Regions from separate parts of the Acidovorax sp. 69 genome, predicted to be linked through region 2. Evidence: predicted binding sites of a transcription regulator. Region 2 holds the regulator's gene; the other holds the start of a gene.
What was found. The regulator FNR, encoded in region 2, switches genes on or off when oxygen is low (the NO sensors DNR and NnrR bind a similar motif). The targets are predictions, from matches to a motif close to TTGATNNNNATCAA.
Positions count from the first base shown of each region.

Region 1: a site for FNR is predicted at 3,773-3,786, ahead of CLU85_RS13990 (type IV pili methyl-accepting chemotaxis transducer N-terminal domain-containing protein). Genes of this name have one in related genera too.

Region 1 is NZ_PGEP01000001.1:3,054,831-3,060,916, forward strand. It holds gene CLU85_RS13975 (aldehyde dehydrogenase family protein) at 1-1,199, shown strand, start outside; gene CLU85_RS13980 (DUF2889 domain-containing protein) at 1,290-1,928, shown strand; gene CLU85_RS13985 (SDR family oxidoreductase) at 1,988-2,749, shown strand; gene CLU85_RS13990 (type IV pili methyl-accepting chemotaxis transducer N-terminal domain-containing protein) at 2,823-3,674, opposite strand; gene moaA (GTP 3',8-cyclase MoaA) at 3,842-4,981, shown strand; gene mobA (molybdenum cofactor guanylyltransferase MobA) at 5,074-5,715, shown strand; gene CLU85_RS14005 (GNAT family N-acetyltransferase) at 5,733-6,086, shown strand, end outside.
Region 2 is NZ_PGEP01000001.1:3,293,122-3,299,207, forward strand. It holds gene CLU85_RS15055 (HD-GYP domain-containing protein) at 1-314, opposite strand, end outside; gene CLU85_RS15060 (sulfite exporter TauE/SafE family protein) at 507-1,238, opposite strand; gene hemN (oxygen-independent coproporphyrinogen III oxidase) at 1,244-2,626, opposite strand; gene fnr (fumarate/nitrate reduction transcriptional regulator Fnr) at 2,817-3,539, shown strand; gene CLU85_RS15075 (hypothetical protein) at 3,607-3,900, opposite strand; gene CLU85_RS15080 (FixH family protein) at 3,961-4,236, opposite strand; gene ccoG (cytochrome c oxidase accessory protein CcoG) at 4,301-5,746, opposite strand; gene ccoP (cytochrome-c oxidase, cbb3-type subunit III) at 5,820-6,086, opposite strand, start outside.

The DNA.
Region 1 (6,086 bases), 240 kb from region 2:
CCGATGAGCTGACCGCGCTGGAGCAGCGCGACTGCGGCAAGCCCACCAAACAGGCGCGGGCCGACGCCATCGCGCTGGCGCGATACTTCGAGTTCTACGCGGGGGCCTGCGACAAGTTCCACGGCGAGACCATCCCCTACCCCGATGGCTACAGCGTGCTCACCTGGCGCGAGCCGCACGGCGTCACAGGCCATGTGATTCCCTGGAACTACCCCATGCAGATCTTTGGCCGCAGCGTGGGCGGTGCCCTGGCGGCGGGCAATGTGTGCGTGGTCAAACCGGCTGAAGACGCCTGCCTGTCGCTCATCCGCGTGGCGCAACTCGCGGCCGAGGTGGGGTTCCCCTCCGGCGCCCTGAACATCGTCACCGGTTACGGCCACGAGGTGGGCGACGCGCTGGCGCGCCACCCTGGCATCGACCACATCAGCTTCACCGGCAGCCCCACGATCGGCACGCTGATTCAGCAGGTGGCGGCCGAGCGCCACTGCCCCGTGACGCTGGAACTGGGCGGCAAAAGCCCCCAGATCATCTTTGCCGATGCCGATCTGGACGCCGCGATCCCCGTGGTCATCAACGCCATCGTGCAGAACGCCGGGCAGACCTGCTCGGCCGGCTCGCGTGTGCTGATCGACTCGCTGATTTACGAACCGCTGCTGGAGCGCCTGGGCAAGGCCTTTGACAAGCTGCGCGTCGGCCCCGCTGCCATGGACCTGGACGTGGGCCCGCTGATCCGCCAGACGCAGCAGCAGCGCGTGTGGGACTTTTTGTCGGACGCTCAAGTCGCAGGTATCCCGATGGTGGGCCAAGGTGTGGTGGTGGATGAAGCGCCCGAAACGGGCTACTACCAGGCACCCACCCTGCTGCGCGACGTGCCGGTGAACCACCGCCTGGCGCAAGAAGAAGTGTTTGGCCCCGTGCTGTGCGCGATGGCGTTTCAGGACGAGGACCACGCCGTGGAGCTGGCCAACGCCACGCAGTTTGGCCTGGTGGCGGGCATCTGGACGCGCGACGGCGCGCGCCAGTTCCGCATGGCCAAGCGCGTGCACAGTGGCCAGGTGTTCATCAACAACTACGGCGCTGCGGGCGGTGTGGAGTTGCCGTTTGGCGGCGTGAAGTCGAGCGGCTATGGCCGCGAAAAAGGCTTTGAGGCGCTGTACGGGTTCACCACGCTCAAGACCGTCGCCATCAAGTACGGCTGATCGTGCCTCGGTGGTGTCACGCCCGCGCGCGACGGCGCGGCCATGCACCGCTAACCTCTGATTCTTCTGCACGACGCCTCTTTTTTTTCCATGCCCCTGAGCCCCCCCGCCCCCCGCACCCTGAAACATGTCCGCAAGGTGAATTACCAGGGTTTTGAACGCGACGATGGCCTGTGGGACATCGAAGGCGAACTGCACGACAGCAAGGCCTACGACGCCACCTCTTTTCGCGACCCCACCCAACAACGCCTGGCGGGTGAGGCCATCCACCACATGTGGCTGCGGGTCACGGTCAACCGCCAATTGGTGGTGCAGGCGATCGATGTCGCCATGGACTCGCACCCGCTCAAAGGTTGCACGCAGGCACAGCAGGCACTGCAACAGATGGTGGGCTGCAGCATGGCGCGCGGCTGGCGCCATGCCATCCAGAAGCACCTGGGCGGCGTGGCCAGTTGCACCCACCTGCGCGAGCTGCTGTTCAACCTGGCCACGGCGGCCTTCCAGTCTGTGCCAGCCGTTTTTTCAGCGGCCAACCCGGACGAGCCGCCCCGCCACCTGGGCCAATGCACCGGGTGGGACTTCAATGGCAACGGCGTGAAGGAATACTTCCCGCAGTTCTATGGCCGGGTGCCGCAGGCGCCCGTGGCTGCTTCGGCAACCGGAGCCACGGGCACGCCGCCACCACCACAAAACCCAGAAATATCAGTCAAATCGACCTCTAGCGATTGATAGATAAGCGCTAGCAGCTATCAAATTTAATAAGCCACACACACCATACCGGAGACCCCATGCGCGCAAAGAACAAATCCATCATCGTCACCGGTGCCGGCAACGGCATTGGCGAAGGCATTGCCAAGCGCCTGGCCGCTGAAGGCGGCAAGGTCATCGTCAATGACATCAACGAAGCCGGAGGCCAGCGCGTGGTGGCCGAGATCACGGCCGCAGGCGGCGTCGCCGCCTTCTTCAAGGCCGACGTGACGAAGTCCGCCGACGTGAAGGCCATGGTCGATGAAGCTGTGCGCCTGTACGGTCAGCTCGACGTGGTGGTCAACAACGCAGGCTGGACCCACCGTAACCGCCCCATGCTCGAAGTGAGCGAGGACGAGTTCGACAAGGTGTACGCCATCAACATGAAGAGCATTTACCTGTCGGCCATCCACGCCGTGCCCGCCATGCGCGCAGCCGGTGGCGGCAGCTTCATCAACATCGCCTCCACGGCCGGCCTGCGCCCGCGCCCGGGCCTGACCTGGTACAACGGCTCCAAGGGCGCCGTCATCATCACCAGCAAGTCCATGGCGGCCGAGCTGGGCCCGGACAACATCCGCGTGAACTGCATCAACCCCGTGTTCAACCCCGACACCGGTCTGGCGGCCGAATTTGCCGGTGGCCCGGTGGACGACGCGCGCCGCGCCAAGTTCTTGGCCACCATCCCGCTGGGCCGATTCTCCACGGCACTCGACGTGGCCAACGCAGCGCTGTACCTGGCCAGCGACGAGGCTGCGTTCATCAGCGGCGTGTGTATTGAAGTGGACGGCGGCCGCTGCGTGTAGTCGTCACGCAACTGGCAACTGGCAACTGGCGCGCAACGCTACTGCGCCAGCGCACGGTCCGGCCGAGGGCCGCCTAGCCCAGCACCTCGCGCAGGGCTGTGTCGTACAGGCCGGTGAGCTTGTCCATCACCCCCAGCAGGCGTTCGCTGGTGGTGGCCACGGCGTTCAGCCCCGCATCATCGGCGGGGCGGCGCAAGGCCGATTCAAAAAACAGCCACTGCGAATCGGCCAGTTCCAGCTCGTTGCGGATGGCGGGGGTGGACACAGGCGCCGCCTTGAGCGTCTGCAGGGCCTGACGGAAATCCGCCGCATCTGATACCAGTTGCGCCTGCACCACCTTAGAGTCCACTTTGGCCGCGTTCAAGAAATAGTTCTTGGCCAGACGCTGCGACAACATGCGCTGGCGGCCCGCCAAATTGACCAGCCGCGCACTCGGGGCCTGCGCCATCTTCTCGATGGACTCGGTCACGGCCTGCGCAATCAGCAGCGTGCGGTCTGCCTGCTCAGAAGCCGCCACAACCAGCGTGGTCTGGGTTGCAGGCGCTGCGGTCAGCTGGTTGAGCAAGGCAAACTGCTTTTGCACCTCCGCCAACTGGCGCCCCACATCGGCCGGCCACTGCCCCGACTGGGTGCCCCGGGCCAGCTCCCCCGCACCCGACTGCACCATCTTGCGCGCCAGCCCCATCACATCCACCGCAGCGCCAGGCAACACCTGCAGGTACTGCTGGCAATAGGCCTTGGCCATGCGCTGTGAGAGGGCCCGAAACCAACCCGCATAGTTGATGGCCCCCGACAACCCCATCTGCGCCTGGGCACCTGTCGCCCACGTTGCCCAGGTGGGCAGCAGAATGCCTGCCGCCACCCATTGAACGGCCACCCGGCGCTGGCACGGCACGGCATCGGCAATAAATTCACGAACTGGCATGGGAATCCCCTGAAATCGGATCCCCCGATTGTTGCAACGCAGCAACCTGGCACCCATGCGCCATGTCAAAGATCGGTCAGCTCCATCCGGGGCAAGACTTGACCGCGATCAACTCCGGTTGCAGGGGTTTGGCCCCATCACGCAGGTGCATGCGGCAAAATCACGCCATGGCAGAACGTGTGATTCCTCTGGTGGACCAACGCATCGCCGCTCTGGCGGCGCGGGTACCCACGCACCCCGTGGCCCCCACAGGCCTGTTGACCGACACCCGCGGCCGCCCGCTGCGCGACCTGCGCATCAGCGTGACAGACCGCTGCAACTTCCGCTGCAACTACTGCATGCCCAAGGAAGTGTTCGACAAGGACTACCCTTACCTGCCCCATGGCGCACTGCTGAGTTTTGAAGAAATCACCCGTCTGGCGCGCCTGTTCCTCGCCCACGGCGTGCGCAAGATCCGACTGACCGGCGGCGAGCCTCTGCTGCGCAAGAACCTCGAAGAACTGGTGGCGCAACTGGCCCAGTTGCGCACGGTGGATGGCCTGGCGCCCGACCTCACACTCACCACCAACGGATCGCTGCTGGCGCGCAAGGCCCAGGCCTTGAAGGACGCCGGCCTGAACCGCGTGACCGTGAGCCTCGATGGCCTGGACGACGCGGTGTTTCGCCGCATGAACGATGTGGACTTTCCGGTGGCCGATGTGCTGGCAGGCATCGAGGCCGCGCACGCGGCGGGGCTGTCGCACATCAAGGTGAACATGGTGGTCAAGCGTGGCACCAACGACCACGAAATTTTGCCCATGGCGCGCCACTTTCGCGGCACGGGCACGACGCTGCGTTTCATCGAATACATGGACGTGGGCGCCACCAACGGCTGGCGCATGGACGAGGTGCTGCCGTCGGCCGAGCTGATCGCGCGCCTGCGCGCCGATCTGCCGCTGGTGCAACTCGACCCCAGCAGCCCCGGCGAAACCGCCGAGCGCTGGGGCTATGCCGACGCCGCTGGCCAGTACGACCCCGCTCTGGGCGAGGTGGGTGTCATCAGCAGCGTGACCCAGGCTTTTTGCCATGATTGCAACCGTGCGCGGCTGTCCACCGAGGGCAAGCTCTACCTGTGCCTGTTTGCCTCGGAAGGTTACGACCTGCGCACCCTGCTGCGCGGCGGCGCCAGTGACGAAGCGATTGCCTCGGCCATTGCGCCCATCTGGCAGCAGCGCGCCGACCGCTATTCGGAGCTGCGCAGCAGCCTGCCTGCCGACACCACACCAGGCGGCGCGCGCCGGGTGGAGATGAGCTACATCGGCGGGTAGCCGACGCGCCTCTTGCCCCCAGCCCCTGAGGCTTGGTACGAGGTATCGCTCCATCGGCGTCAGTGTCGCCACCAACTTTCAGAACAATCCCTATGACCCAAACCCAAGACATCACCGGCCTGGTCCTCGCCGGTGGCCGAGGCTCCCGCATGGGCGGCGTCGATAAAGGCCTGCAGAACTTTCGGGGCCTGCCGCTGGCACTGCACACGCTGATGCGGCTGCAGATGCAGACCGGCGCCAGCATGGTCAACGCCAATCGCAACCTCGCGGCCTACGAAGCGTTTGGCGCCCCGGTGTGGCCCGACGTGCTGGCCGACTACGCTGGGCCCCTCGCGGGTTTTCTGACGGGGCTGGAGCGTTGCGAAACACCCTGGCTGCTGACGGTCCCCTGCGACACCCCGCTGTTCCCGCTAGACCTGGCCACGCGCCTGGCGGCTGCCGCAGACGCACAAGGCGCCGACATCGCCATGGCCGCAGCGCCCGAAGACGATGGCACGGGCAGCACCACCGTGCGCACCCAGCCCGTGTTCTGCCTGTTGCGTGTGGATCTGCTTGAAAGCCTGGTCGCCTTCACCCAGGCGGGCGGCCGCAAAATCGACGCGTGGACGGGCCAGCACCGCTGCGCCATCGTGCCGTTTGACCAACCGGGCGATGACCCCAAGGCGTTTTTCAACGCCAATACGCTGGCCGAGTTGCACGCGCTGGAGAGCAGCAGCAACACGCCACAGGCCTGATCGGTCTCACTACCCGCATGAATACCAGCACGCACGCGGTCACGGGCGCAGTACAGATCCGCCCCCTGGTTGCCACGGACGCCGTCGCCTACAAAGCCTTGCGCGACGAGGCGCTGCGCACCGCGCCGGATGCTTTCACGTCCGACTACGAATCCTCGGTGGGCCGCGATGCGAGCGAGTATGTGGAGCGCTTTGGCACGCTGGCGTCAGGGCAGTTTTTTCTGGGTGCATTCGATGCCGCAGGGACATTGCTCGGCTGTGTCGGCTGTGAACGCGAGCAGCGCATCCAGCAACGGCACTGCGCCGTGGTGGTGGGCATGATGGTGTCGCCCCGTGCGCAGCGCCAGGGTATTGGCCAGCAACTGGTGGCC
Region 2 (6,086 bases):
AGCAACAGACGCCTGCGTGCAGCCTCTGGATCAACGGCAGCGGGGACACCTGGAGTCTCCAGGCCGTTGGTGGGCGGCGAGATCATCTCCGGCACACTCCAAGCAGCGGGCACCAACTCCTTGAGCGCGGGGTCACTCTTCTTGGGGACATACCGTACCTCGGTCAGCCCCAGCCCACGCAGCGTAGTGATCTGATCTGCCGATGCCACCCGAAAGCTACTGACCGGGAAGGGATGATGCATCCAGCCTACATCAAGCTGGATGTACATACCGACCCGCAGTTGGCTGATGTCAATAAGGATGGAAGAGTTCACTTCAGGCGGCCGCGAAACATGGAGACATCAATGCCACCAATAGTTACGCAGATTATCACCAGTTCCGCAGGCTTGTCTAAGAAGTGCAGCGCCATCGCGGCGATTCGGCAACACTTCGGAAACACTGATAGCCCCGGTCAGGAGAGACACCTCCGGTGCTCGCGCAACCCCGCGACAGACCGCCCAAAATGATCAGCGGCACCAGAGTGAAGGCTTGTAGATCAGGTCCATCCAAAGTGCCCAGGCAGCCACTGAACAGAGCAAACCCCCAGCAACCCGAGTCCCCCATTCAGCCCGCGCTGTATTGAGACGGCTCTTGAGGCGAGTCCATGCCCACGGCCCGGCCAATAGCCAGACACCACTGCCGACAGCAAACAGCATCATGGTCAAAGCCCCTTCCAGTGCGCCGCCACTCAACGCCGCAACCAGAAGTGCCGAATACAACAAGCCACAGGGCATCAAGGCCCACAGGACACCTGCGGCGAACACGCCTCCGGGAGCACCAACCAGGGGTCTGACTCGCACCCACACCACACGACCTGTCCGCTCCACCCAGGCCGGCTGGCGAGATTGCACCATCATCATGAGCCCCCAGGCCATGACGGCCACGTGCATCAAGGTCCATGCCGGGCGCAAAGCTGTGGATTGCTGAGTGAGCCAAGCAAGGCTGTCCATCGCCAGGGCAGCCAAAGCACCAGCTGCGGCGTAGCCCATCAAACGGCCCACATGAAAGGCAGCAGTACGCCGCACCAGACCGCCACGCGGTGCCCAATGCAAGACTACTGGCTCGGATCTGCCCGCCACCGCCTGGCTGGAAGCCGCCTGCCCTACCAAAGCACCGCAGGGAGCTGAACACATGGCGAGGCAATGGGACCCGCCAGCGAGCCCCATGAGCAAGGCAGTCGAGGCAACCGTTGCGAGCATAGAGACTAGATGATGCGCGAAAACCGGGCGCGGTTGCGATCTGCCTGCAGGTAGCGGTCAAACACCATAGCGATACCACGCACGAAGAACCATCCCATGGCCGTAACCTCAATGCCTTCAGGCCCCACACGTACCAGGCCCTGCTCCGCCATGCCTTCCAGCTGGGCAATCTCTGCCGCAAAATACTGCCGGAAGTCGATCAGCCAAGCCTGCTCCATGGACTCATACAACAGCTCGCCCTGGCACATCAAGGCCATGATGGCCGCGCGGCGCACCAAGTCATCGCGCGTCAGCGCCAAACCGCGTACGACAGGAAGACGCCCCTGGTCAAGGAAGTCGTAGTACTCTTCCAACGTCTTGGAATTCTGGCTGTAGGTGGCACCTACTCGCCCAATCGCAGAAACCCCGAGCCCGATCAAATCACAGTCCGGTTGTGTGCTGTAGCCCTGAAAATTCCGATGCAGGCGCCCCTGCCGCTTGGCCACGGCCAGGGCATCTGAGGGAAGAGCGAAGTGGTCCATGCCCACATACACGTACCCGGCGTCCATGAAAGCATCCAGCGACCGCGAGAGCATGGAAAGCTTGCTTGATGCCGTCGGCAGCTCGGCAGAAATGATGCGCCGTTGGGGCTTGAAACGCTCAGGAAGGTGCGCGTAGGCATACAACGCAATGCGATCTGGCCGCAACTGGACCACCTGCGCCAACGTCCGGTCAAACGACTCGGGGGTCTGGCGCGACAAACCGTAAATCAGGTCCACATTCACTGAGTCGAAACCCAACGAGCGCGCAGACTCCACCAACGCAAACACCTGCTCGGCAGGTTGTATACGGTGTACGGCCTTTTGCACTTCGGCGTCAAAATCCTGCACACCAAAACTAAGTCTGTTAAACCCCAGCTCAGCCAACAGTGCCAACCGATCCGCATTGACGGTGCGAGGATCCACCTCAATGGAGTATTCCCCCCCAGGCGCAAGGGTGAAACTGCGCTTGAGCATGGACATGAGTTCGCGCAGTCCCGCGTCGGACAAAAACGTCGGCGTGCCTCCACCCAGATGCAGCTGACTCACCACCTGCCCAACACCACAGTGCGCAGTGTGCAGATCAATCTCGCGGCTCAGGTAGCGCAAATAGACATCTGCGCGATCGTGGTGCTTGGTAATGATCTTGTTGCAAGCGCAGTAGTAGCACAGCGACTCGCAGAAGGGAATGTGCACATAGATGGACAGCGGAAGCGCTTTGGCCACGGACCCAGAACGGCGTTGCTCCAGCGCCAGAACATAGTCGTCCTGCCCAAACGCCTCGACAAAACGGTCGGCTGTCGGATAGGAGGTATAGCGGGGTCCTGGCACGTCAAAACGGCGCAGGAGATCGGGCGAAACAGCAGTCATGGGGGAATATCCTTGCGTACACCCTGACTGTGCCGTACCCTCTGGATCATGTCCTTGACCTGCATCAAGCGAACGAATGGGCCAACCAGCGACAATTTGATGCATGTCAGTCGCTCAACCGCCCCTTGAGGCTTTGTCGCCGTACCGAACCGGGCGCGATATGCTCGACACCTAAACCTAGCTCACGCCTATGAACCCGCTCACCATCAAAGTCGCCTGCTCCAACTGCAACCTGCGAGAGCTGTGTATGCCCGTAGGCTTGAACGAAGAGCAGTTACAGCGCATCGATGAAGTTGTCGCCGTTCGACGCAAGATCAAGCGCGGCAGCACGTTGTTTCGCAATGGCGAATCCTTCACCTCACTGTACGCCATACGCACCGGTTTTTTCAAGACCTGCGTGGCTACCGAGGATGGGCGCGATCAGGTCACGGGCTTTCAGATGGCGGGTGAAATCATCGGCCTTGACGGCATCGTGAACGACCACCACACCTGCGATGCCGTGGCCTTGGAAGACGCCGAAGTTTGCGTCATGCCATTCGACCGCATCGAAGAGCTGTCCCGCGAAGTCACGGCCTTGCAGCACCATGTGCACAAAATCATGAGCCGCGAAATCGTGCGCGAACATGGTGTCATGCTGCTGCTAGGCAGCATGCGCGCTGAAGAACGTCTCGCGGCGTTTCTGCTGAATCTGGTGCAGCGTCTGCATGCACGCGGGTTCTCCCAGTCTGAATTGGTGCTGCGCATGACCCGCGAGGAAATCGGCAGCTACCTTGGCCTCAAACTCGAAACGGTCAGCCGCACGTTCTCAAAGTTTGTGGAAGAAGGCATTGTGGAAGTCAAGCAGCGCCACGTCCGCATCCTGGACACGGATGCCCTCAAGCGGATCGTGAACAGCCAGCAGGCCTGCCACTGACCTGACCAGCTGCGGCCGCACTGCAGCCAACAGGCTCTAATACACCCAAGGCGCTCGCGTCAGCGCCTCACGAACACGAGGGTGTCTTGCGACAGTCGTCAGGCCGCTCACCGTCAGGCACCGGGCAACGATTGACCTCAAAGGGCGACATCGCCAGCAACGTGGTCAACGCACTGGATGCCAGCGTGATGATCCAGAACGCGAAGAACGCCAGGGTATAAACACCCTGTCTTGAGAGCGCCAAGGGCTGCCCAAACCAATGCAGGTCCTGCGGATCGACCATTGCAAAAACAAGCATCTCCAGCACTCCCGCCATTAAAAAAGCGGGCCATGCTATCCACATTAGGCGTTGCATCCACATATCAGTCCTGACTCCTTGTACGGACTGCCCAACAACGGCAGCGCCGGATGTTCACTGAACTCAGCGCGGCTGGTCTTGCACCGGCGTAGCTGCATGGTTACGGGCCTTCATGGCCGGTGCCAAGCTCTTTTCTGGCGCTTCCAGCGTCTTGTTGATCTCGATGCCTTTGCGGTAGTAATCCTCGGCAATCACCGGATCGGGCCGCGAAACCGCGAGCCATAAGGTCACAAAGCCGGCAACGATCACGATGGCCGGCCCGGCAAGCACCAGCCAGACATGGCCGAACTTCCACCAAGGTGCCGCTGCCGTAGATCCAATGGCTGGGTTTGAAGACATGCGATTTACTCCTCAACAATCTCGATCAACACAAGGCCAAAACGACCTTGCACAAGGATGCCACTCAGCGCGGCACCAAAAACACAGATTTCTCAGTGACATGAGCGGCAGCCCCGACCGCGCCCACATCAAATTGAACGGCATGGGAACCCGGTGTGGCGGATCCATACGGTATTTGCAGCCGCACAGCCACCCAGCGTGACTCGGCAGGTCCAATGTCCACTTCAGCCTCTGAAGACACTTCCAATCCATCCAGACCACGAGCGCTGATACGGTAGCGCTGCTCGCCCTCGGTTGCATTCATGATCTGCAGGCGGTAGATGTTCTCCAACTTGCCTCCGGCCACGATGCGCGAAAGTGCGGCACGATCTCGTACAACGTCCACTTTCAGCGGAGTGCGCGTGACCAGGCTGGCAAGCATGGCCAAGCAGAGCGCCACCAACACCGCGCTATAGATCAGCACACGGGGACGCAACACGCGTCGAAAAATCTGCGACTGCGTCCAGCGCTGGGCCACACCGTTCTGGGTGGAATAGCGAATCAGTCCCTTCGGGTAGTGCATCTTGTCCATGACGGTGTTGCACGCATCCACACAAAGACCACAACCAATGCACTCGTACTGCAAGCCCTTGCGGATATCAATACCCACCGGGCACACCTGGACACACAGCGTGCAGTCGATGCAATCACCCAGGCCCTTGGCCTTGTAATCCACTGTCTTGGTACGCGGACCTCGGGGCTCGCCCCGCTCCACGTCGTAGCTCACGATCAGGGTGTCCTTGTCAAACATGGCACTCTGGAAACGAGCATAGGGGCACATGTACTTGCACACCTGCTCGCGCATGAAACCTGCATTGCCGTAAGTGGCAAAGCCATAAAAAAGCACCCAGAAGAGTTGCCAGCCGCCCTCCAGGATCAGCAACTCGCTGCCCAGCTCACGAATAGGCACAAAGTAGCCCACGAACGTGAAGCCCGTCCAAAGAGCCACCGCAATCCAGACGATTTGCTTGAGGAATTTCTTGCGGACCTTCTCAAAGGTCCAGGGGCCATTGTCCAGTCTCAGACGCGCACTGCGATCGCCCTCAATCTTGTGCTCGATCCACATGAACATCTCTGTGTAGACCGTTTGCGGGCAGGCAAAGCCACACCACAAACGCCCTGCCACCGCCGTGAACAGGAACAACGACAGCGCCGAGATGATCAGCAACCCGGTGAGATAGATGAAATCCTGCGGGTACAGCACCAACCCGAAGATGTAGAACCGGCGAGCCCCCAGGTCAAACAGCACCATCTGGCGCTGCCCCCATTCAAACCAGGGCAGCCCATAAAACACGATCTGCGTGAGGAACACCATGCCCCAGCGCCACCGCGCAAACAAACCGCTGATGGAGCGCGGGTATATCTTCTTCTGGGCTTCGTAGAGCGAGACGATTTCGCCCTCAGAAGACGCATCGGGCGCGACTGGCGTGATGGGAATGACCTTGCGAGCAGGCTCGCTGGGTGGCTTCATGGTGTCGCTCTACAAACGTGGGTACGAACTCGAAAAGAACCGGGCGGCAACCAAGCGGTTGCCGCCTGTGGGGTCAGCGCGCTGCAGCCACCTGCTTGTTCGACAAACCCCAGACGTAAGCCGACAGCACACCGATCTGCGCTTCTGTCAGCTTATCTGCCTGTGCAGGCATCTGGTTCACCTTGCCATTGTTGATCATGGCAGTGATCGCGGCCTCGCCCCAGCCATGCAACCAAATGTCATCGGTCAGGTTGGGTGCACCCAAGGCCTGATTGCCCTTGCCGTCCATACCATGGCAGGCTGCGCAGGCTGTGAACTTGGACTTGCCCAGCGATGCACG